4 regions of the Streptomyces sp. NBC_00659 genome follow, and region 1 is predicted to be linked to each of the others. Evidence: riboswitches for the same ligand, from Rfam matches in the RefSeq annotation. Region 1 holds a riboswitch; each other region holds the start of a gene.
What was found. Region 1 has a riboswitch for cobalamin ahead of OG410_RS13735 (prenyltransferase/squalene oxidase repeat-containing protein). Riboswitches for the same ligand answer to the same signal wherever they lie in the genome.
Positions count from the first base shown of each region.

Region 2: another riboswitch for cobalamin. It lies ahead of OG410_RS10880 (cobalamin biosynthesis protein); the one in region 1 lies ahead of OG410_RS13735 (prenyltransferase/squalene oxidase repeat-containing protein).
Region 3: another riboswitch for cobalamin. It lies ahead of metE (5-methyltetrahydropteroyltriglutamate--homocysteine S-methyltransferase); the one in region 1 lies ahead of OG410_RS13735 (prenyltransferase/squalene oxidase repeat-containing protein).
Region 4: another riboswitch for cobalamin. It lies ahead of OG410_RS01530 ((2Fe-2S) ferredoxin domain-containing protein); the one in region 1 lies ahead of OG410_RS13735 (prenyltransferase/squalene oxidase repeat-containing protein).

Region 1 is NZ_CP109031.1:3,178,121-3,183,716, forward strand. Features, by position in the region: gene OG410_RS13720 (aldehyde dehydrogenase) at 1-162, opposite strand, end outside; gene OG410_RS13725 (MBL fold metallo-hydrolase) at 356-1,435, shown strand; gene OG410_RS13730 (phosphotransferase) at 1,619-2,281, opposite strand; cobalamin riboswitch at 2,354-2,499, shown strand; gene OG410_RS13735 (prenyltransferase/squalene oxidase repeat-containing protein) at 2,592-3,830, shown strand; gene OG410_RS13740 (SCO2322 family protein) at 3,827-4,483, shown strand; gene OG410_RS13745 (CbiQ family ECF transporter T component) at 4,799-5,596, shown strand, end outside.
Region 2 is NZ_CP109031.1:2,506,267-2,511,862, reverse strand. Features, by position in the region: gene cobN (cobaltochelatase subunit CobN) at 1-271, opposite strand, end outside; gene OG410_RS10885 (cobyric acid synthase) at 268-1,863, opposite strand; gene OG410_RS10880 (cobalamin biosynthesis protein) at 1,860-2,831, opposite strand; cobalamin riboswitch at 2,939-3,079, opposite strand; gene OG410_RS10875 (hypothetical protein) at 3,239-3,457, opposite strand; gene OG410_RS10870 (inorganic phosphate transporter) at 3,478-4,719, opposite strand; gene OG410_RS10865 (class II aldolase/adducin family protein) at 5,214-5,596, shown strand, end outside.
Region 3 is NZ_CP109031.1:8,009,079-8,014,674, forward strand. Features, by position in the region: partial or broken gene OG410_RS35010 (superoxide dismutase) at 255-680, shown strand; gene metE (5-methyltetrahydropteroyltriglutamate--homocysteine S-methyltransferase) at 895-3,213, opposite strand; cobalamin riboswitch at 3,379-3,601, opposite strand; gene OG410_RS35020 (hypothetical protein) at 3,736-5,596, opposite strand, start outside.
Region 4 is NZ_CP109031.1:369,121-374,716, reverse strand. Features, by position in the region: gene OG410_RS01540 (DeoR/GlpR family DNA-binding transcription regulator) at 1-580, shown strand, start outside; gene OG410_RS01535 (hypothetical protein) at 605-2,146, opposite strand; cobalamin riboswitch at 2,579-2,755, shown strand; gene OG410_RS01530 ((2Fe-2S) ferredoxin domain-containing protein) at 3,030-3,422, shown strand; gene OG410_RS01525 (hypothetical protein) at 3,419-3,574, shown strand; gene OG410_RS01520 (ArsR/SmtB family transcription factor) at 3,631-4,428, opposite strand; gene OG410_RS01515 (hypothetical protein) at 4,680-4,997, opposite strand.

The DNA of each region.
Region 1 (5,596 bases):
CGCGGCGGCGACGGCGCGGTCGACGTCCGCGGCGGAGGCGTGCGGCACCCGGCCGATGACCTCCTCGGTGTGCGGTGAGATCACCTCGATGACGTCCTTGCCGAGCGGGTCGGTCAACTCCCCGCCGATGAACAGCTGTCCGTGTTCCACGAGCTCGGTCATGGCCGACTGCCTCCCAGGGGCGCTCTCCGGCACCATGTCTGACGGTTCATCAGATATGAGAACTGATACCAGTTCTCGCCACATGAGTCCACGGCACGGACACCGTCGTACTCCCGGACGGAACAGTCGACTTGGGCTCCCATTGGAACCCGTTCTAGTTATAGTGGCGGGAATCGGCGACGGGTGGAAGCGCATGACGCAGGTGACCGATCACGGCGGGGGCGTACGGTCCATCAGCGTCCCCATCCCGGACAACCCCCTCGGCCACACGCTGGTGTACCTGGTCGACACCGACGCGGGGCCCGTGCTCGTCGACACCGGCTGGGACGACCCGGCTTCCTGGGACACACTCGTCGAGGGGATCACCGGCTGCGGGACCTCGGTCGCGGAGATCCACGGTGTGGTCATCACCCACCACCACCCCGACCACCACGGTCTGTCGGGCCGGGTCCGGGAGGCGTCCGGTGCCTGGATCGCGATGCACGCCGCCGACGCGGCGATCGTCCGGCGCACCCGGGAGACCCGGCCCGAGGGCTGGTTCGCCTACATGGCCGCCAAGTTGGCAGCCTCCGGAGCCCCGGAGGAGCACATCGCCCCGCTGCGCGAGGCACGCACATCCGTACGCCGCCCCAGTACGCTGCCCGGCTTCTCGCCCGCGCTGCCCGACCGCGAGATCGTCCCCGGCGAACTCCTGCCCCTGCCCGGCCGCCGGCTGCGCGCCGTCTGGACCCCCGGCCACACACCCGGGCACGTCTGCCTCCACCTGGAGGAGGCCCACCCGGACCGGCTGCCCGGCAACGGACGCCTGTTCTCCGGCGACCATCTGCTGCCGAGGATCACCCCGCACATCGGTCTCTACGAGGACCCGGACACCCACGGGCGCCCTCCCTACGCGAACGGGATCGAGGGCCTCGCGGAGATCGCCGACCCGCTCGGCGACTACCTCGACTCCCTGGAACGCGTCGGACGCCTCGCCCCCGCCGAGGTGCTCCCTGCCCACCAGCACGTGTTCACCGACGCCCCGTCCCGGGTCGCGGAGCTGCTCGCGCACCACGAGGAGCGGCTCACCGGCCTGCTCACGCTGCTCTCCGTACCGCTCACGCCCTGGCAGCTCGCCGAACGCATGGAGTGGAACCGCCCCTGGGCCGACATCCCCTACGGATCACGGAACATCGCGGTCTCCGAGGCCGAGGCCCACATTCGCCGACTGGTGAAGCTGGGCCGGGCGGAGGCCGTGACGGGCAGCGACCCGGTGACCTACACGGCGGTGTGACACAGCCCCACCCACCGATCACCAGGCCCGGTCGAGCCCAGACCCACCGGTCACCCGGCCCGACCGACCCCAGGCACTCCGATCACCCGGCCCGACCGACCCCAGGCACTCCGATCACCCGGCCCGGCGTCACCCGCACCCACCGATCACCCGGCCCAGCAGCTCCCGCACCCGGCCGATCGCTCAGCCCAGCAGCTCCCGTATCAACGCGTCCGCCTCGCCCAGGAGTCCGGTCTCACGCGTGCTCATCGTCGGGTTGGCCGCCCTGCGCGATGCCGCCTCCTCGAGCCCCTCCTCCGTCACCTGGTCCTCGTTCCCGTCGAGCAGCGCCTCCAGCGTCTCCTCGGCCACGCCCCCGACCGCCTCGCCGCCGACGGCGACCTGGGCGAGGATCACGGCGGACATGGCCCAGTCGAGACCGGGTGCCCCCTCCTCGGCGTTGGACCAGTCGATGACCTTCGGCCCGTCCGGGGTGAGCATCACGTTGTCGGGGTGCAGATCCAGGTGCAGCACACGGACGGCGGGGTCGGCGGAGAGCCGCGCGGGCACGACGTGCAGCTTGCGCAGCAGCCTGGCCAGGGTGAGGCCCGCCTCCTGGGCGGAGAGCAGGCCCTGGCCGAAGGCCTCCAGCATGGTCGGCCCGGACAGCCGCTCCATCACCAGGTCCCCGCCGGTCGCGGCCCGCACCCCCGGCACCGGATAACCGTGCGAGCGCACGTGCTGCATCACCGCCGCCTCGGCCGTCGCGTCGCCCCAGCCCTCGCGGTCCCGCCGCAGCACCCACGCCTCGTCGATCTCGTAGACGTCCGCCGAACGCCCCGAGCCGAGCAGTCTCCCCGTTCGCATGACCCGAACCTAGCGGATGTCGCCCAGGTCACTCCGGGCCCGTGCCCCAGGCAACACCCGGCGGAATCCGGGCGGCCGGTAGAGTGTGCGCGTCGTCATCACACCCTTACGAGGAGAAGCCGGTGCGAATCCGGCGCTGACCCGCAACCGTGATCCACTTCGGTGGTGAGCCGGATCGCCTCGCACGGGACGTGACCGGCTCGCGCCCTCGGCAGCCCGCCGACGGCCGGCATCGTCGAGGGATACGGAGCCGGAGCCGCCCGGATACCTCTGTGTGCCCGGTGCTGCCCGGCTCCCCGCAGGGAGAGTCATGTTTGTTCGCCGCACCGCAGCGGTACTGGCCGCCACCGCCGTCATCGGGGCGGTCGTCGCACCGGCCGCCTCCGCCGACTCCTCCCCGTCGCCGTCGCCCTCGGTGGCGCTGCCCTCGGGCCTGTTCGGCTCCGGCGACCCGACCTACGACGGCGTGTGGCGCCAGTCGCTCGCGCTGCTCGCCCAGCACACCGTCGGTGTGCGGCCCGCCGAGAAGGCCGTGGACTGGCTGACCGGCCAGCAGTGCGCGAACGGCGCCTTCGCCGCGTACCGCGCCGACGCGAGTGCCGCGTGCGACGCGAAGACCCAGGTCGACACCAACAGCACCGCGGCCGCCGTCCAGGCGCTCGCCGCACTCGGCGGGCACGACGACGCCACCGGCAAGGCCGTCACCTGGCTGAAGTCCGCGCAGAACAAGGACGGCGGCTGGGGCTACATGGCCGGCGGACCCAGCGACGCCAACTCGACGTCCGTCGTGATCGGCGCGCTGAAGGCGGTCGGCAAGAAGCCCGCGAGCGTCTCCAAGGACGGCAAGTCACCCTTCGACGCCCTGCTGAAGCTGTCGACGGCCTGCGACGCGGAGGGCGACGGCGCCTTCGCCTACCAGCCCGACAAGAAGGGCAAGCTGGCGGCGAACGCGGACGCGACCGCGGCGGGCGTGACGGCCGGCATGGGCCAGGGCTTCGTGGCGGCGACCGGCTACAAGTTCGACCTCACGGGTTGCCACACCCTCGACACTCCCGACATCGCGACCGCGGCGGGGAACGGCGCCGGCTATCTCGCCAAGGCGCTGGCGAAGACCTCGTACCTGAAGTCCGCGCTCCCCGGTGCCAAGGACCAGCCCGACTACGGCAACACGGCGGACGCGGTCGTGGCCCTGTCGGCCATCGGTGCGGCGAAGCCCGCGCAGAAGCCGCTCGCCTGGCTGGAGAAGAACTCCGCGGACTGGGCGGCTCAGTCCGGCCCCGCCGCGTACGCACAGCTGATCTTCGCCGCGCACGCCACCGGCACCGACCCGCGCGACTTCGGCGGCAAGGACCTCGTGGCACAGCTCAACGCCACGGGCCCGGCGCCGGCCGCGGCGGGTGCCTCGGCGAGCCCGAGCGAGAAGAAGAACGACGAGAAGAAGGACGACGGCAACGGGCTCGGCGTCTGGTGGATCGTCGGCGTCGGCCTGGTCGCGGGCATCGGCATCGGCTTCCTGATCAGCGGCCGCAACAAGAAGCGCCAGCTGTGACCGCCCGTCGGACGACCGCGCCCCTTCTGGCCCTGGCGCTGGCTCTCCTGCTCCTCGTCCTCGGCGGCGCGGGGCAGGCCGGAGCCGTCGGCTACCGCTACTGGTCCTTCTGGGACCTGACCGGCGGGAAGTGGACCTACGCCACCCAGGGTCCGTCGACCGCGCGGCCGTCCGACGGCGACGTCCAGGGCTTCCGCTTCGCGGTGAGCGAGGACTCCCAGCACGCCGTACAGCCGCGCGGGGAGCGGGAGTTCGCCGCGATATGCGCCAAGACGCCCGCCCGGCACGGCAAGAAGCGGGTGGCCCTGGTCATCGACCCGGGCACCGCCGCCGACGCGCCGTCCGGCGAGCGGCCGCCGTCCGCGCGCACCGCCTGCGCCCAGGTCGCTCCCGACGCGAGCACCGCGGAGGCCCTGGCCGCGGTGGCAGGTCCCCTGCGCTACGACACCAACGCCCTGCTGTGCGCCATCACGGGCTATCCGCGGACGGGCTGCGGCGACCCGGTCGCGGCCGCCGGACCGGCCGCGTCCGCCCGCCCGCACACCTCCGCACCGGCCCGGCAGGGCCCTTCGGTGGGCCTGCTGGCGGGAGCGGCCGCGGTGGCCGCGCTGGGTGCGGCGGCCGTCTGGCAGGCCCGTCGGCGCAGGGGCTAGGCGCAGGTCATGACCGAGTCCGACCGCCCCACCACCTCCACTGGCGACCGCCCCACCACATCCACTGGCGACCGCCCCACCACATCCACTGGCGACCGCCCCACGGCGCGATGGGGCTCCGCCCCGCCCGAACGGGACCGGGAACCCCGGGTGTCGGGCCCCCGGCGCCCGGACCCGGACACACATGAGACGACGCTCCCGCCGAGCACCGGCCCGGCGGGACCGTCGCCGACCTCCCGCTCCCGCCCCCGCGCTCTCCCCCTCTCCCTCCCCCGCAGCGGTACGAGCCGTACGAGCGGTACGCGTACCGTCTCCGTGGCGAACCGGGCCCACGCCCTGCACCCCGGGGCCTGGTGGATCTGGGCGCTGGGGCTCGGTACGGCGGCCTCCCGCACCACGAATCCGCTTCTGCTCGCGCTGCTCATGGCGGTGGCGGGGTTCGTGGTGGCCACGCACCGCACCGACGCCCCCTGGGCCCGCTCCTACACCGCGTTCGTGAAACTGGCGGCGGCCGTCCTCGTCATCCGCCTGGCCTTCGCCGTCTTCCTCGGCTCCCCGATCCCCGGCACGCACGTGATCGTCACCCTCCCCGAGATCCCCCTCCCGCACTGGGCACAGGGGGTGCGCGTCGGTGGCCGGGTCACCGCCGAGGGCCTGCTCTTCGCGCTCTACGACGGCCTGAAGCTGGCCGCCCTGCTCGTCTGCGTCGGCGCGGCCAACGCCCTCGCCAACCCGGCACGGCTGCTCAAGTCGCTGCCGGGCGCGCTGTACGAGGCGGGCGTCGCGGTGGTCGTCGCGCTCACCTTCGCGCCGCACCTGATCGCCGACGTCCAGCGGCTGCGCGCCGCGCGCCGGCTCCGCGGCCGTCCCGACCGAGGGCTGCGCGGCCTCCTGCACGTCGGACTCCCCGTCCTGGAGGGCGCGCTGGAGCGTTCGGTCGCGCTGGCCGCAGCGATGGACGCGCGCGGGTACGGGCGTACGGCACAGGTCCCGGCCGCCGTCCGCCGGACCACCGGAGCCCTCACCCTGGGCGGCCTGCTCGGCGTCTGCGCCGGCACCTACGGACTGCTGACCGCGGCGGGCGACAGCTACGGCCTGCCGGTCCTGCTGGCC
Region 2 (5,596 bases), 670 kb from region 1:
ACGACTCGGCCATCAGCTCGGCGTCCGGGACGGACTCGCCGCCCAGCAGCACCGTCGGGATCCCGGACGCCTTCAGGAAGGCCAGCCCGTCCTCCCAGGCCCGCTTGCCACCGAGCAGCCGCACGACGGCCAGGTCCGCGCCCTCGACGAGCGCGGGGAGTTCGCCCGTGACGTCCACCCGGGTCGGATTGCCGATCCGGTAACCGGCACCACTGGCGCGGGCCGCCAGCAGATCCGTGTCGGCGGTCGACAACAACAACACTGTGCTCATACGGGTGCTCCCGGTGGAATGAAGGGCAGTCCTTGCGGCGCGCCGGACTCGATGAGCCGCCACAGCGCGTCCGTGTCCGCGTGTTCCTCGATCAGGTCGCCGAGCAGGTCGAGCTGTTCCTCGCGCAGCGCCGCGAACGACGTGCCGGGGGCCGGTACGAAGCGGCGGCCCGCGGCGGCGGCCACCTCGCGCAGGAACGCCCGCCGGAAACCGTCCGACTCCAGCGAGCCGTGCCAGTGCGTGCCCCAGACGGCGCCGGCCCGGCACCCGTCCAGGCTGTGTCCGTGCTCATCGGAGAAGAACGCCTCGCCACCGGTCACCTCGGCGACTCCGTGATGGATCTCGTACCCCTCGACGTGCTCGCCGAGGGCCTCCCCGACCGGCCGTGCCAGGGTCTTCTCCCGCGCGAACCTCACGCGTACGGGGAGGAGTCCGAGACCCTCGACATGACCGGCGCGGGATTCGACGTCGTCCTCGATGTGCTCTCCGAGGAGCTGGTAGCCGCCGCAGACGCCGAGGACCGGCCGTCCCTCGGCGGCCCGGCGCGCGATCGCGTCCGCGAGGCCGCGCTCGCGCAGCCACCGGAGCGCCTTCACGGTGCCCCGGGTCCCGGGCACGACGACCAGGTCCGCGTCGGCCAGCTCCTCGGGCCGGTCCACGAACCGCACGACGACACCCGGTTCGGCGGCCAGCGCGTCCACGTCGGTGAAGTTGGACATCAGCGGGACCGCGCAGACGGCGACCCGCAGGATGTCCTCGCCGACGGGGGAGGAGACGGCCGACTCGCGGACGGCCCCGCGCAGCGAGACGCGCAGGCCGTCCTCCTCGTCGATGCCGAGTCCGTGCTGGAAGGGCAGGACGCCGTAGGTGCGCCGCCCGGTCAGGCCGTGCAGCATGTCGAGCCCGGGCTCCAGCAGACTGACGTCGCCCCGGAACTTGTTGACGAGGAACCCGGCGACGAGCGCCTGGTCCTCGGGTGACAGCAGCGCGACCGTCCCGAAGAACGAGGCGAACACCCCGCCCCGGTCGATGTCGCCGACGACGAGCACGGGAAGTCCCGCGTTGCGCGCCACCCCCATGTTCACGATGTCGGTGCGCCGCAGATTGATCTCGGCCGGGCTGCCGGCTCCCTCACAGATCACCGCGTCATACGTGCCCCGCAACTGAGCCAGACAGTCGAGGACGGTCGCCAGGAGTGCTTCCTGGCGACCCCCGCGCAGCCGGTCGCCGGACGACACGGCGCCCGGCGAGGGGTCCGTCACGGACCCGGCCGTCCCGAAGAACCCGCGCGCGCTCATCTCGCCCACCGGCTTGCCCATCAGGACGACCTGACTGGTGCGGTCGCCGCCCGGCTTGAGGAGCACGGGATTCATCAGCGCGGTCGGTTCCACGCGGGCGGCCTGCGCCTGCATGGCCTGCGCCCGCCCGATCTCGGCGCCCTCGCGCGTCACGAACGAGTTCAGGGACATGTTCTGCGCCTTGAAGGGCGCGACCTTGACGCCCTGGCGCGCCAGCCACCGGCAGATCCCGGCGGTCACGACACTCTTGCCGGCGTCCGAGGTGGTCCCGGCGATCAGCAGCCCGCCGCTCATGCGGTGCGTCCCTTCCTGGTGGACGAATCCCGTCCGGTTCCGGCGAGCAGAGCCCGTCCGGCGGCGCTCACGCCGAGCGCGAGCCAGCCGACGCGCCGGGACAGCCGTACGGCCCGTTCGATGTCGTGGACGTGGACGGCGCGCCCCGCGCCGTTGAGCACGGGCCGGTGCTCGACGCGTCCGCCGTACGAGAGGGTGCCGCCGAGCCGCACGCCGAGCGCGCCCGCGAACGAGGCCTCCACGGGCCCGGCGTTGGGGCTCGGATGCTTGCGGGCGTCCGCGCGCCAGGCACGTACGGCACCGCGTGGGTCGGATCCGGCCACGGCCGCGAGGACGGCGGTCAGCCGGGCTCCGGGCCAGCCGGCGACGTCGTCGAGCCGGGCGGAGGCCCAGCCGTAGCGCCGGTGACGGGGGGACTTGTGTCCGACCATCGCGTCGAGCGTGTTCACGGCGCGGAAGGCGACGAGTCCCGGCACTCCGCCGACGGCGCCCCAGACCAGGGCGCCCACGACGGCGTCGGAGGTGTTCTCGGCGACGGACTCGACGACGGCGCGCGCGACGCCGTCGGCGTCCAGCGCCTGAGGATCGCGTCCGCACAGATGCGGCAGCCGCTCCCGGGCCGCGTCGAGGTCACCGGCCGCGAGCGCGCCGCCGACCGCCCGCGCCTCGCGGCCGAGGGAGGTTCCCCCGACGACGGCCCAGGTGGCGGCGGCGGTCAGGGCGACGGAGGCGGTGCGTGAACCGCGTACGCCATGGCTCGCGAGCGCGGCGAGTCCGGTGGCGCCGCCGACGCAGATGGCGGTGTGCAGGGCGCCCCACCCGCGGTGGTCGCGCCACAGTGTCCGCTCCACGGCCGCGGCGGCCCGCCCGAACGCGGCGACCGGATGCCCCCGGCGGGGATCGCCGAGCAGCAGGTCGCCGAGGAGGCCGGCGGCGGCGCCGTACGCGAAGACGCGATCGGCACGCACGGGGTCAGCCGGCCGTGGGGTGGAGCGGAACCCTCGTACTCAGCGAAACGGGCAACGGGCAGCCGCGCATGGCGATATGTCCTCACTCAGGGTGTCCACGCCCTGGTTCGACGAGACCGGCGGTGAGAGTTCCTGGCTCCCGGGGAGTTTCTTCCCCGATGACAGTGGCGGGACCGCGCCGGATTCGCACCGGCTTCCTCTCATGCCGCCGTACTTGGCTCCGGCAGTCCACCACGGGGTGAGAACGGCCGTCAACTGGCTGTTGACCTGCGGAGGGACAGTGTGCGCAGGCCCACATACGCGTGGGGGCGGGACGGCATACGCGTGGGGTGCGGGACGGTGATCCGTCCCGCACCCCACGCGCGGTACCGCTCGGCGCGGCCCGGTTCCGGGCGGCGCCTGCCGGGTTACTTGGTGATGATCAGGGAGATGCCGTACACCACCGCCGCGGCGCAGGCCGCGAAGCAGACGTACGCGCCGGTGGCCGCCGCGACCGCGGATCCGCCCTGGGCGGACTCCTTCTTGGAGAGGCCGGCGACGCCGAGGGTGAAGAGGGCGACGAGGGCCACGGTCACTCCGAGGCTGACCCCGAAGACGGAGCCGAGGGCTGACCAGTCGATGTGCATGCTGTTTGTTCCTTCGGTTCTCAGGCCACGGGGGACGGCGCGGACGTGCTCGCCGTGGGCTCGGCCGGAGCCGGGATGGTGGCCGTGAGGCCTTCGGCCACGGTGCCGGCCGGGGGCGGGGTGACGGCGGCGATGGCCGCGGTCACCACACCGGCGGGCTCCTCGGTGTCGTTCACGTTGGTGTGGTCGATGACCTCGCGGCGCGAGCGGCGCCAGATCGCGAAGCTCGAAACGACCAGGAACACGGCGACCAGCGTGGTGCCCCAGGCGCCGAAACCGGTCACCCATTCGGCGAGCGCGCCGACCAGGGCGGCGGCGGGCAGCGTGAGGACCCAGGCGACGACCATCCGCTTGGCGGTGGACCAGCGGACCACACCGCCCTTGCGGCCGAGACCGGCGCCCATCACGGAACCGGAGACCGAGTGCGTGGTGGAGAGGGAGAAACCGATGTGCGAGGAGGCCAGGATGACCGTCGCCGCGCTGGTCTGGGCGGCGAAGCCCTGCCGCGGCTGGAGGTCGGTCAGACCCTTGCCCATCGTGCGGATGATGCGCCAGCCGCCCAGGTAGGTGCCGAGCGCGATGGCCAGACCGGCGGAGAGGATGACCCAGACCGGCGGGTCGGAGTCGGGAGCGACGGCGCCACCGGCGACCAGGGCCAGGGTGATGATGCCCATCGTCTTCTGCGCGTCGTTGGTGCCGTGGGCCAGCGAGACCAAGCCCGCGGAGGCTATCTGGCCGGCGCGGTAGCCCTTCTTGGTGGCCTTGGTGTCGGCGTTGCCACTGAGTTTGTACGACAGCCGGGTGGCGAACATCGCGGCCAGGCCGGCGACGATCGGGGCGGCGACGGCGGGCAGGAGCACCTTGCCGACCAGGACGTCCCCGTGCACGGCGCCGGTACCGGCGGAGGCGATGGTGGCGCCGACCAGGCCGCCCATGAGGGCGTGCGAGGAGCTGGACGGGAGTCCGACGAGCCACGTCACCAGGTTCCAGAGGATCGCGCCGACGAGGGCGGCGAAGATCACTTCTGGCTGGATGCCGGATTCGTCGACGAGGCCTTTGGAGATCGTGTTGGCGACCTCCACCGAGAGGAAGGCGCCGACAAGGTTGAGCGCGGCGGACATGGCCACCGCGACCTTGGGCTTGAGTGCGCCGGTCGAGATGGTGGTGGCCATCGCGTTGGCGGTGTCGTGGAAACCGTTCGTGAAATCGAACACGAGAGCGGTGACGATCACGATTCCGAGGAGGAGCGTGATGTGTTCCATTTACCCAGGCTTCTGTTGGACGTCAGTGGCAGGGGGACCGTAGGCAACCTGGGTGAACGGAAGGTGAACTGAGTCGGACTTGATGGTGTCTTGAACAGTGGATCGTCATTCCGCTTACGTCGACGGGCGGCCCGCCGGGTTCGAACGGATGCGGAATTCCGTACTCCGCTTGATGTCGGAGCTCGTGGTGGACCGTCCTGGTCGGAACGGGTTTGAGCGGTGAGATCCCCGTCACTCGCAGGCTGTAGCCGTGGTCACAGCGCCAGGAAGCCCGAAAGGGCCACTCTGAGGACGGAGTCCGAGTGCCGACCGGGCCGTAGTGACCCGACCACGGGGTGTGATCCGCGGCAAATGTCCGACCGGGGCGCCGTGGGTGTTCCCTCGGTACGGTGTGATGCAAGTCACATACAACCGTGTGCTGTTGGCGGCCCGCTGCCGCCCCGAAGCCCGCTCGCTCGGGGTGCGTGGAATGCGGTGCCTGGCAGGATCGCGTCATGACTGAGCCGCACCGGGACGCACGGGTCGGGCACGAGCACGCACGGACGACAGGCGAGGCCCGCGAGCGAGACGAGCGAGACGGGCCGGACGCGCGGGACACCCTCCGGCGGGCCTGGGACGAACTGGTCTCCACGGCCCGGCGCACGGTCGCCGACGGGCTGGTCGTCGGCACCTCCGGCAACGTCTCCGTCCGCGTCGGAGACACCGTCCTGGTCACACCCACGGGCGTGCCCTACGACCGGCTGACGCACGACGGCATCGTCGGCGTCGGCCTCGACGGCCGGCAGGTGCTCGGATCGCTGCGCCCGACCAGCGAACTGCCGATGCATCTCGCGGTCTACCGCGCGACCGAGGCGCGGGCCGTCGTCCACACCCACGC
Region 3 (5,596 bases), 4.8 Mb from region 1:
GAGGGCCCTTCGGAACCATCCGGAGGGCCTCTCGTGTTTTTACGGACACCGACACCACCCGGGCGCGGACACGCGCCCTTCGCAGACAGCGAGGGAGAGCGCGGGCTCCTCGATGGGGAGTGTCCGACAGGTCGTAGCGAGATGCAGGGCGTTCCCTGCCCGGTCAAGTCGAGTCCGGCCTTCCTCCGGTCCGGACCGTGAGCACGAACAGCCCGCGGTCCGTCGGCTGTTGTGCCCTCCGTGCGGCCGAAGCGCACATCCTGCACAGCATCTACTGGCACAACATGACCGGCGACGGGGGTGGCGAGCCCCTCGCGGCGGACGGTGCCGGCGACCTCGCGGACGCCGTCACCGAGTCCTTCGGCTCGTTCGCCGGCTTCAAGACCCAGCTCACCAAGGCCGCCGCCACCACCCAGGGCTCCGGCTGGGGCGTCCTCGCCCACGAGCCTCTCAGCGGCCGCCTGATCGTCGAGCAGGTCTACGACCACCAGGGCAACGTCGGCCAGGGCTCGACGCCGATCCTGGTCTTCGACGCCTGGGAGCACGCCTTCTACCTTCGGTACAAGAACCAGAAGGCCGACTTCATCGAGGCCATGTGGGCGGTCGTCAACTGGCAGGACGTGGCCCGGCGTCACTCCGCCGCCAAGGGACGCGGCGACAGTCTGCTGCTCGCGCCGTGAGGCCATAGGCACCGACAGATGTCCTGCTCGTGATCGTCTTCTCAACCTTCACGTGGCAGGCTGCAAGGAGAAGGGCTCCCGCAAGGACGTGACGTGCGGGAGCCCTTTCGCCCGCGGAGGCCCCTGGACGACTCGACCGGGACCGCTCCCGTGGTTCAGCCGCCCGCCGGGGGCCGGGGCGCGCGGTGGCGCCCCGGCCGCTCGAAGGCAGGGTTCAGGAGGCGGGCAGTTCGCCGCGCACCGCGTGGGCGGCGGCGACCAGGTTCTCCAGGGAGGCTCGGGTCTCGGGCCAGCCGCGGGTCTTCAGGCCGCAGTCGGGGTTCACCCACAGCCGTTCGGCGGGGATGGCCTTCAGCCCGGCCCGCAGCAGTTCGGCTGCCTCCTGCGTGCTGGGGACGCGCGGGGAGTGGATGTCGTACACACCGGGTCCCGCCTCGCGCGGGTAGCCGTGCGAGGCGAGTTCGCGGGCCACCTGCATGTGGGAGCGTGCGGCCTCCAGGCTGATGACGTCGGCGTCCAGGTCGTCGATGGCCTGGACGATGTCCCCGAACTCGGCGTAGCACATGTGCGTGTGGATCTGCGTGTCCGGGCGCACCCCGCTGGTGCTGAGCCGGAACGCCTCCGTGGCCCATGCCAGGTAGGCCGGCCGGTCGGCAGTGCGCAGCGGCAGGGTCTCGCGCAGGGCCGGCTCGTCGACCTGGATCACCGAACTGCCCGCCGCCTCCAGGTCGTTGACCTCGTCGCGCAGGGCGAGGGCGACCTGGCGGGCGGTGTCGCCGAGAGGCTGGTCGTCGCGGACGAAGGACCAGGCGAGCATGGTGACCGGCCCGGTGAGCATGCCCTTGACCGGCCGATCGGTCAGGGACTGCGCGTACGTCGTCCAGCGCACCGTCATCGGTTCGGGCCGCGTGATGTCGCCGGCCAGGATCGGCGGGCGGACGTAGCGGGTGCCGTAGGACTGCACCCAGCCGTGCTGCGTGGCCAGGTACCCGGTGAGCTGCTCGGCGAAGTACTGCACCATGTCGTTGCGTTCGGCCTCACCGTGCACGAGGACGTCGAGACCGGTCTTCTCCTGGAAGGAGATGACCTCCTGGATCTCGGCCTTGATGCGCTCCTCGTAACCGGCCGTGTCGATGCGGCCGGTGCGCAGGTCGGCGCGGGCGGTGCGCAGTTCGGCGGTCTGCGGGAAGGAGCCGATGGTGGTGGTCGGCAGCAGGGGCAGGCCGAGGTGGGCGCGCTGGGCCGCGGCCCGCTCGGGGTAGGGCTGGGACCGGCGGGCGTCGGCGTCCGTGACGGCGGCGGCGCGGGCCCGTACCGCGGGGTCGTGCGTGATCGGCGAGTTCGCGCGGGAGGCCAGGGCGGCACGGTTGGAGGCGAGTTCGCCCGCGATCGTGCCGGTGCCCTGGGTGAGGCCCTTGGCGAGGGTGACGATCTCCGCCGTCTTCTGGCGGGCGAAGGCGAGCCAGCGCAGGATCTGCGGTTCGATGTCCCGCTCCAGGGCCGCGTCGATCGGGACGTGGAGCAGGGAGCTGGAGGCCGACACGTCGACCCGGTCGGCCAGGCCGAGCAGGGTGCCGAGGGTGGACAGCGACGTGGCCAGGTCGTTCACCCAGATGTTGCGGCCGTCGACCACACCGGCGACCAGGCGTTTGCCGGGCAGTCCGCCGACAGCGGCGAGGTCGTCGAGGTTGGCGGCGGCGGCTTCGGTGAAGTCCAGGGCGAGACCTTCGATCGGAGCCTTGGCCAGTACCGGCAGGGCGTCGCCGAGCCGGTCGAAGTACGAGGCGACCAGGAGCTTCGGCCGGTCGGTGAGCGCGCCGAGCCCGCGGTAGGTGCGCGCCGCGGCGTCCAGCTCGGCCGGGGTCCGGTCCTGGGCGAGGGCGGGCTCGTCCAGCTGGACCCACTCCGCGCCCGCCGCGCGCAGGTCGGCGAGGACCTCGGCGTACACCGGCAGCAGCCGGTCGAGGAGGGTGAGCGGGTCGAAGTCCGCCGGTACGCCAGGGGCGGGCTTGGACAGGAGGAGGTAGGTGACCGGGCCGACCAGCACCGGGCGGGCGCTCAGCCCGAGGGCGAGTGCCTCCTTCAGCTCGGTGACCTGCTGGGTGGAGTCGGCCGTGAAGACGGTGTCCGGGCCCAGTTCGGGCACCAGGTAGTGGTAGTTGGTGTCGAACCACTTCGTCATCTCGAGCGGCGCCACGTCCTGGGTGCCGCGCGCCATGGCGAAGTAGCCGTCCAGGGCGTCCGAGTCGGCCGTGGCGCGGTGGCGGGCGGGGATCGCACCGACCATGACGGTGGTGTCGAGGACGTGGTCGTAGTACGAGAAGTCACCGGTCGGCACCTCGTCGATGCCGGCGTCGGCCAGCTCGCGCCAGTTCGCGCGACGCAGTTCGGCGGCGGTGGCGCGGAGGGCGTCGGCGGTGACGCGGCCCTTCCAGTAGCCCTCGATCGCCTTCTTCAGTTCCCGGTTCGGACCCTGGCGCGGGTAGCCGTACACGGTGGCCCGTGCTGTCGCGGCTGCGTGCTTGGTGGTCACGGAGATCTCCTTCGCGAGATGAATCCCTGAGATCCCGGCAACGGGACGCGAGTGCGAAGGGGTGACGAACCGGACGGAAGCGACACGGCTCGGAACAGCGCGGTCGTCCGCCGATATGTACGCCGACCCGCCCACGAGGTCACCGGGATGTCCGCGCACGAGTGGTTCGTGCGCGGGCAACGGGCAGGTCTTCGGACTTGCGGGCACGTCTTCCTGGCGGAGGACACCTACTGGCCGTCGCTTCCCGGACCCTGTTCGTCGGGTCCAGTGCGTATGACGGCGGTCGTTCCCGCTCACCGCTGCGGGGCAGTCCCGGATTCCCACCGGGTTCCCTCTTACGACGCATCCCGACTGGCGGACGGGGCGAACCAGCTGCACCGGCCACCCTACGGGGTGACGTGCCGAAGAGGGCGGCACATCCATCACCTTCGTCCCCTACCCCGTGGCCGGATCCTCGGAATGACGGAAGCCGCCGTGGGCCGGGGCGGGACACTTCGCCTCCCGCCGCAGCCTGATGAAGCGTCAGGACACGCTGTCCACCGGGCAGTCGAAACGGTCATCGGGGCCCCAGTGGGTGGCGTCCCTCGCTCCTTGCGAGAGCATCCCGCAGGTCAGGTCCGTGAGCTTGTCTCCGGCGGGGGTGATCTCGCGAATGTGGATCTCCTTGTTCGGCGGGTAGTGGTGATCGCTGTCCAGGGTGATGACCCCGGATTCCCCCACGTAGTTGTGGATGCCGGGATCCTGCAGACGGGTGACGAGCGCCCTGGGTGAGAAGCCCGGGTCCGTCGAGATGATGGCGTTCATGGCCTCGGAGAGGATCTTGACGGCGTCGTATCCGAGCGCGGCGTCGTTCTCGGCGGACAGGTGGAAGGCCTGGCCGAACTTCTCGCCGAAGGGCCCGTCGGGCAGCGGGAGGCTGAACTGGTTGTAGAAGAGCTTCAGCGCGCCGTATTCCTTGCGCATCAGGCTCGGATGCAGGATCACGTCCGGCGCCGGGCTCTCCGCCAGCACCGGTACCGGGGCGACGCGGGCGCGGCAGGCCTGGTCGGTCTGCATGTGCTCGAAGAGATCCTCCATGACGCTGGAGCGGCCCGCGTACAGGACGAAACCGCCTGTGCTGTGGACGAGTGCGCAGACGGTGCCGGCGATGGCCCGTGTGGTGCGGCCGTTCTCCATCTCGCCGTACTTCACGAAGTGCACCGGCCCGGTCGAGCGGTAGGCGGTGTCGAACCGGTGGGCGAGGTCGGCGCTGAAGTACTCGTCCTTGGGGTCGTAGACCACGACGGCGGCCGGACCGGAGTCGCTGGGAGCGGGGTCCGTCAGAGCGTGCAGCTGAGGCGAGTGGCGGGCGAAGGACGCCATGACCTCGGCGATGCGTGCGTCGGGCGGTGAGAGCTGGAAGTACGACACGGGCGAGTCGCCGTCGACCATGCGCTGGCCCGAGACGCCGGTCCCCAGGACGGTGATGCCCTGGGCTCCCAGTTCGATCGCGGCCTGCTGGGACTCCGGACGGCTCTGGTGGAGACCCATGACGGCCGCGATGTGGTCCCGGCCCGCCCGGTCGACGATCATCTTCGCGACGTCCACAGTGCTTTTGTTGCTCTGGTTCAGGCCGCCGCGCGAGCCGTAGTGGAAGGACTCGCCGGCGTTGGCGACGAGCAGGCGTACGGGCACCTGAGCCTTGAGGCGGCGGCTGTTGACGTTCTTCTGGGCGAGCAGCGCGCCGCGCAGTGTCTGGAAGCCGATGGGCGCGGTGCGCTTGGACGTCGAGCCGACGCTCAGCGGCGCGAAGAAGACGACCGTGCGGTAGGGCCGGTCCGTGTCCACCTTCGCGTTCTGGTGGCCGAGGATCTTCTCCAGCTTTCTCAAGTCCTCGGCGTATTCGCCGTGGGCCAGGTCGCAGCCGTCGTTGCCGTCGGTCAGGCCGACGACCTCTCCGGTACCCACGTGCCGGCAGGAGGCCGCGAGACTTCCGTCGGGGAGGAGTTCCACCAGTTCCCGGGACAGGACGAGGCCGCCCGCGCCCAGCATCACCGCGGCGGTCGCGGCGGCCACCGGACGCCACCAGTCGCGGACAAGGGGAGGACGGAAGTCCACCGTGGCGGGCAGGGGCACCTCCGCCGCCGGGGCGCCGTCGTCCGGGGTTCGCGGCAGCGCCAGCACCCGCACCGTGTCGGTGGCGTGGCCGGCGACCGCGGCCGAGAACGGCGCGGTCGCGTCATGACCTGTCGGGCGTGTGCCGAGGGCACCTCTCTGCGCGGGCAGCGCCCGAAGCGGCGGACTCGCGGCGTACGGGGGGAGCTCGTCCGTGGCCGCGCCCAGCACCAGCAGCGGACTGCTCTCGAGGTCGTGGGCGACAGCGGCGTATGTGTCCAGGAACTCC
Region 4 (5,596 bases), 2.8 Mb from region 1:
CAGGGGTGAGGAGCCCCCGTTCGCGTTGCGCGCGCACGAGGCGATCGACGTCAAGCGCCGGATCGCCGCTGAAGTCTCCGCCCTCGTCGCCGACGGTGAGAGCGTCCTACTGGACAGCGGCACCACCTGTCTGGAGGTCGCCCGCCTCCTGCGCGAACGGCCCGTCACTGTGATGCCCCTGTCCCTGCAGGCCATCCACCTGCTCGGCGAGACACCCGGCCCGGCCACACTGGTGGTGCCCGGCGGACAGCCGCGCGCCGCCGAGGGAGCCCTCACCGGCCCCCTCACCCTCGCCTCACTCGCGGCCCTGCGCTTCGACACCGCCGTCATCGGCTGCTGCGGACTGAGCGCGGCAGACGGCCTGACCGCCTACGATCTCGACGACGCCGCGGTGAAAAAGGCCGGCATCGCCTCCGCCCGCCGCACCATCGTCGCCACGGACGGCGGCAAGCTCGGCCGTACCGCCTTCGCCCACGTGGGTCCCTCCACACTCCTGCAGACCCTCGTCACGGACACCACGGCACCCCCCGACGAGGTGACGGCGCTCGAAGGCGCGGGCACCATCGTCAAAATCGCCTGATCCAGTGCCTTGGCTGACGCGGCACTAGCGTCGCCCGACCGGTCGGATGTGGCTCTCGGCGAGGTTGCGCAGTTCGGCGCGCGTGAGTGCGGGGTCGGCAGCGGTCTCGACGGCACGGCCTCTCGGGAGGTAGCGGACGCCGTCGATCTCGCAGATCCGCGGGCCCACGCCGGTGTCGTGCACCAGGGCGTCGCCGACCGGAGCAGGGCCCCCGACGGTACGGCGCTCGCTTCCGCGGGATCGTGAGATCCGCTGGAGGAGCACCGGTGCCGCCACGTCTCCGCCGTCCGGGCGGAACAGGACCAGCACCAGCTCTCCGGGGTTCGGGCGCAGCCGGATGCAGCGCATGGGCTGCCATGCGTCGTCCCCGGCCGCGGAACGGGCCGCACGCAGTACCGGGCCGCAGAGGGCGGACCGGTCGACGATGAACCAGCCGAGCCGGGCGAGGGAGACGATGGCGACCGTACCGAACACGAGGAAGCGTCGGTGCCCCAGGTGGAAGGGGTCGTCGAGGACGGCGGCGCAGGAGAGCAGCAGGAAGTACCAGGCGCCGGTGCCGAGGACGGTGGTCAGCACCCAGACGCGCGGCGAGACGGACGTACGGCCGAAGCCGCGGCGCGGCGAGGTCACCCGGGGCCCCGGAGCGTGGCGATCACCGTGACGGGCCGCGGCGGCGAGGCTCGCGTAGTTCAGGTCGTCCTCGAGAGTGGGCCACCTGTCCTCGCTCTCCTCGTCCTCCTTGTCGCTCGCGGCCGCCTGTGAGGTGATCGCGGGGCCGGCTTGGCGCGCCCTCCGGACGCGTCGGGTGCAGGCCAACGGGCTGATGACCAGTGCGCCGCCAAGGCCGAGCAGACCGGGGCCGCCCCCGAGGACGGCGACCACGATCAAGGAGGTCCGCGTATCTATGGCCTCACCCAGGAAGGGCCAGGGCAGCGCGATGATCGGGACGTGATCGCCCGGACGGACGTCTGCCGTGTCGCAGTCCACAGTCGTATGCTGCGAACCGCCGTCCCAGCTGACGATGCAGCCGTCCTCGGCCCGGTTCGGACGGACGACCTCGGCGGAGGTGTGTTTTCCGAGCAGGGCGAAGTCCGCTGCGGCCAAGCCCACGAACAGCGACGCCACGAGCGCCAGCACTGCCCATAGCGGCGCGGTCGGCAACAGCGGCCGGCGGGCGGGTGCGAGGGTCGGGTGGGCCTGTTCGCTCAGCCAGGCACCGATCGTCCGCGCGTCGTGTGTGCCCAGGCCCAGCCGCAACACCTGGCCGTCGGGTGTCCGGTAGCGCAGGCCGACCTTCTCGAAGGCGGCCTGGCCCGTGGTGGTGACCGTCGCGTCCAGGGCCTCGCCGCCGCGCGGCAGGGCAGTGGCACCGCCGGAGCGGTCGAGGAAGACGGGTCCGTCGAGGCGCGGGTCGGCCAGCAGTCGGCCCTTGCGGCCGTCGAGTCGGCAGCGGAAGTGAACGGCCCGGCCCGCTGCCAGGCCATGCCGCCGCCTTGCCGCCGCCCATCGAGCCAGCCCGGCCATGGCCAAGGGGACCACCACGAGGGCCACAAAGCTGCCGATCATCGATTCCGTCGTCTCTTCGCTGTGTCCGATTGATGTGAGGGAACGAAGAATACGAGCGCTGCCAGAGACTCCGGCCCCGGGGGTGACCCCGTGCTGCCTCATCCGAGTTCATCGGATGACGCGAACACTGCCCTTCCCGCGGAGACCGCCGCACCATGACGACCGCGAGGGCGGCCAACAGGATTTGGGCTGAAGATGGAGCCATAGGGGCCGGAGTTGAGCGCACAAGCTTCTCGGACAGGCTGGCAGAGCGCAGTAGCCGAATGCGACCAGTGCCACGACCGGCAGGGTGGACAGCAGGCAGCGGCGGACTGTCGGGGAAGGCCGTACCGCCCCTCGGCCGGTCCTCTGCGGATCGACCAGAACACCAGCACGTTCGTCCCGTACCTCGTGCCCCGTGATCGATCGCACGAACTGACGGTACGACGAGCTTGATAGCCTCATCAGGCCAGTTGAGCCTCATCCGAGGCCAGGGAATCCGGTGCGAATCCGGAACTGACGCGCAGCGGTGAGGGGAACGGGCGGGGCACGCGAGCCACTGGGAGACCGGGAAGGCGCCTCGTCCGGACGAACCCGAGTCCGAAGACCTGCTGGCACCTCCGCGCCCCGGCGTGGAGGACATCCACAGTCCAGGCTCCGCGTACGAGCCCCGACCCCGAGGTCTGCCCTTGCTCCCCACTCCCGCCCGTCACGTCAAACCCGCCCTGCCGGTCACCGCCGTGCCGGCCACCGTCTGCGGCGGCCCGAAGAACGACACCGAGGACACGACGAGGTCCGCCGCCGCGGGCTACCCGGATCGACACCCGACCTTGTTGCCGCATCGCGCCTCTCGATCCTCGGTAAGGGCGACGTCGCGAGGTGCGAGCAGTTTGAAGGGTGACGCATGACATCTCGCGAGCGACCTGACGAAGCCCCTACGGAGCGAACCCTCGTCGAACCGGCGCCGTGCCGCGTCGTCGTCTGCCGGGACTGCTGCTGCGGAAGCCCGAAAGTCACCGGAGTGGATCACGCCCGGCAGACAGCACGCCTGGCCGAGAGCGCACCGGTGCGCATCGCGGCCTGCCTCGACGTGTGCGAACACGCCAACGTGATCGTCGTCCAGCCCTCCGCCGCCGCACGTGCCGCGGGCGCCCGCCCGGTCTGGCTCGGCCTCGTCAACGACCCCGATGCCACGGACGACATCGCCGCCTGGGTCAAAGCCGGTGGCCCCGGCGTCGCCCCTTGCCCCGACATCCTCGACCTCTACGTCTTCACTCCGCCCCGGAGGGCGCGATGAGCGCGAAAGCCGGCCTGGTGGACACTCTTTCTCTGGTCCGCCATGAATGCTGGGGCGGCAGTGTCATGGCGCGGGTCGGTGAACTGATGACGATCCGAATCGTTGCGGCGATGCGCCAGGATGTGACAGCTCGTGATGTCGTCGATCCCTGATCGGGAAGTCACGCATCGGGCCACGAGTCGGGCCACGAGTCGGGTCACGCATCCGGTCACGCATCGTCCGGGAGTGGTTCGCCGGTCTCCAGGAGCGACTTCATGCTTGCCACCACGTTCGGCCAGCCGTGGCTGACCATCCCGGCCAGGCTCGACCCGGGCTCGAATCCGTCGTGTACGACGGTGAGCTTCACGACCTGCGCGGCGGCCTCCTCGATGGTGAAGGTGACCTTCGAGCGGGCCTCGCCGGACAGCTTGGCGAGCAACTCCTCGTCCCAGTCGAAGCGTTTGGCGAGCTCCGGGGTGATGGCGTGCCAGGTGTAGGAGAGCCGGCTGCAGGGCTCGGCCTCCAGCACGACCTGCTTCGGGTCGCTGATCTGTACGCCATGGTTGTCCCAGGTCATCGGTGAGCCCACGGACCAGTCCGTGGCGAACTCCGTGGACCAGTAGCGGCGGGTGAAGGCGGGCTCGGTCAGCGCCTGCCAGAGCTTTTGCGGGGTGGTGCGGATGTAGGTGGTGTAGACGAAGGTCGGCGCAGCGTCCATCGCGGTCTCCTCCAGGGCGAGTTTCAGGTCCGCCAGGGCTTGGACCCTGGTCCGGTCGTAGCGGCTGATCCACCGGTGAGCGATCTCGTGCACGGGCGCTGCGTTGAGGTAGTGCAGCTTCTCCCGGCCCCGCCGCACGGTGGTGACGAGCCCGGCCTCCTCCAGCACCGCGAGGTGCTTGCTGACGGACTGCCGGGCCATGTCGAGTCCTGTACACAGCTCGCGCAGGGTCTGCCCGTTGTGCGCGTTGAGCGAGTCGAGCAGTGCGCGCCGCGTCGGATCGGCCAGCGCCTTGAACACCTCGTCCATGCCCGTCCCCGTACCCAGGCCTCCGCCTGTCAATATGCAGCCTTCCGGCTGCCTTTAATTTAGGCAGCCAATAAGCTGCATGTCAAGGTCGGCCCCCGCAGCCGGACGAGGGTCGCCGGGCCCCTGCACCGTTCGGCGGTGCCGAGGCCGAGCGAGTTCGCCTGGATACGTATGGACGAAGCACGCGGGAGGGCATCTGGATATCTGGTCGACGGCTGCCTGGCGGGCGCTGACTGGCCCTCAACACGTCATCAGCGTCGGGGATTCGGTCGAGGTGACCACAGGGATGCGGCCGCTTTGCCTGTGTGTCGCACCTGGTCGGCGGTCAGGCGCCGCAGGTCCCAGATCAGCTCGGCCACGCCGGCCGCCGCCGGCTCCCGAGTGTGGGGCTCCTCGGAAGGCGGGATGCCCATCAGGGCGCCCAGGTCCTCGGCGGGAATGCCCAGCACGGTCCCGAAATCGGCCACGAGGTCGGGGGTCACCTCCTTGCGGCCGGCGCCCACCATTCCGTACGTGGACGGGGACCAGTACCGGCCGGTCAGGGAGTGGAAGACCCTGGCGATGCCCATCCAATGCAGGTTCCTGTATCTGAGCATCCGGACGAGCAGGGCCCCGGGCGGCCCCGGGGGCGGGACATCGACCCGCGGGAACGCCGGTGACTGCACGACCTTCCGCTGTGGCAACGACCGGACTAGGTGGAGCAACTCGCTCTTCTTCTCGGACGGGAGCTCTACGGCACGTCTCACGACCTGCGGAACCCACCTCCCTGCCTCTGCGTCCAGAGGCGAAAGGTCGTCCGGAACCGTCGCCCCCGCGATCACGAATACGTCTGCGGCATGGAGGCCGAGTGCGGGTCCGAGCCGTCGGAGCAGGGACGGGCTCGGCGCGACGCCGGCGAAGACCCTTTGGAGCTCGGGTTCGGGGACTCCGGATTGCCGTGCCAGAGTGCCGATGTCCAGCTTCCTGTGATCCAGCAGCCTTGCCAGAAGCACACCGAAGCCCGGATATCCCGTCATGCCGCCAGCGTAGAAGGGTGATCACTCACCTGTCCGCTGGTTCGGACGGCATCGGGCAGGGCGAACCCCGTCGCCAAGGCGTCGGCCGGAGTGCCGACGCCGCGGGTGACCTCACGGGAGGCCCCGCCATGGAGTTCGGGGCATGCCGGTCC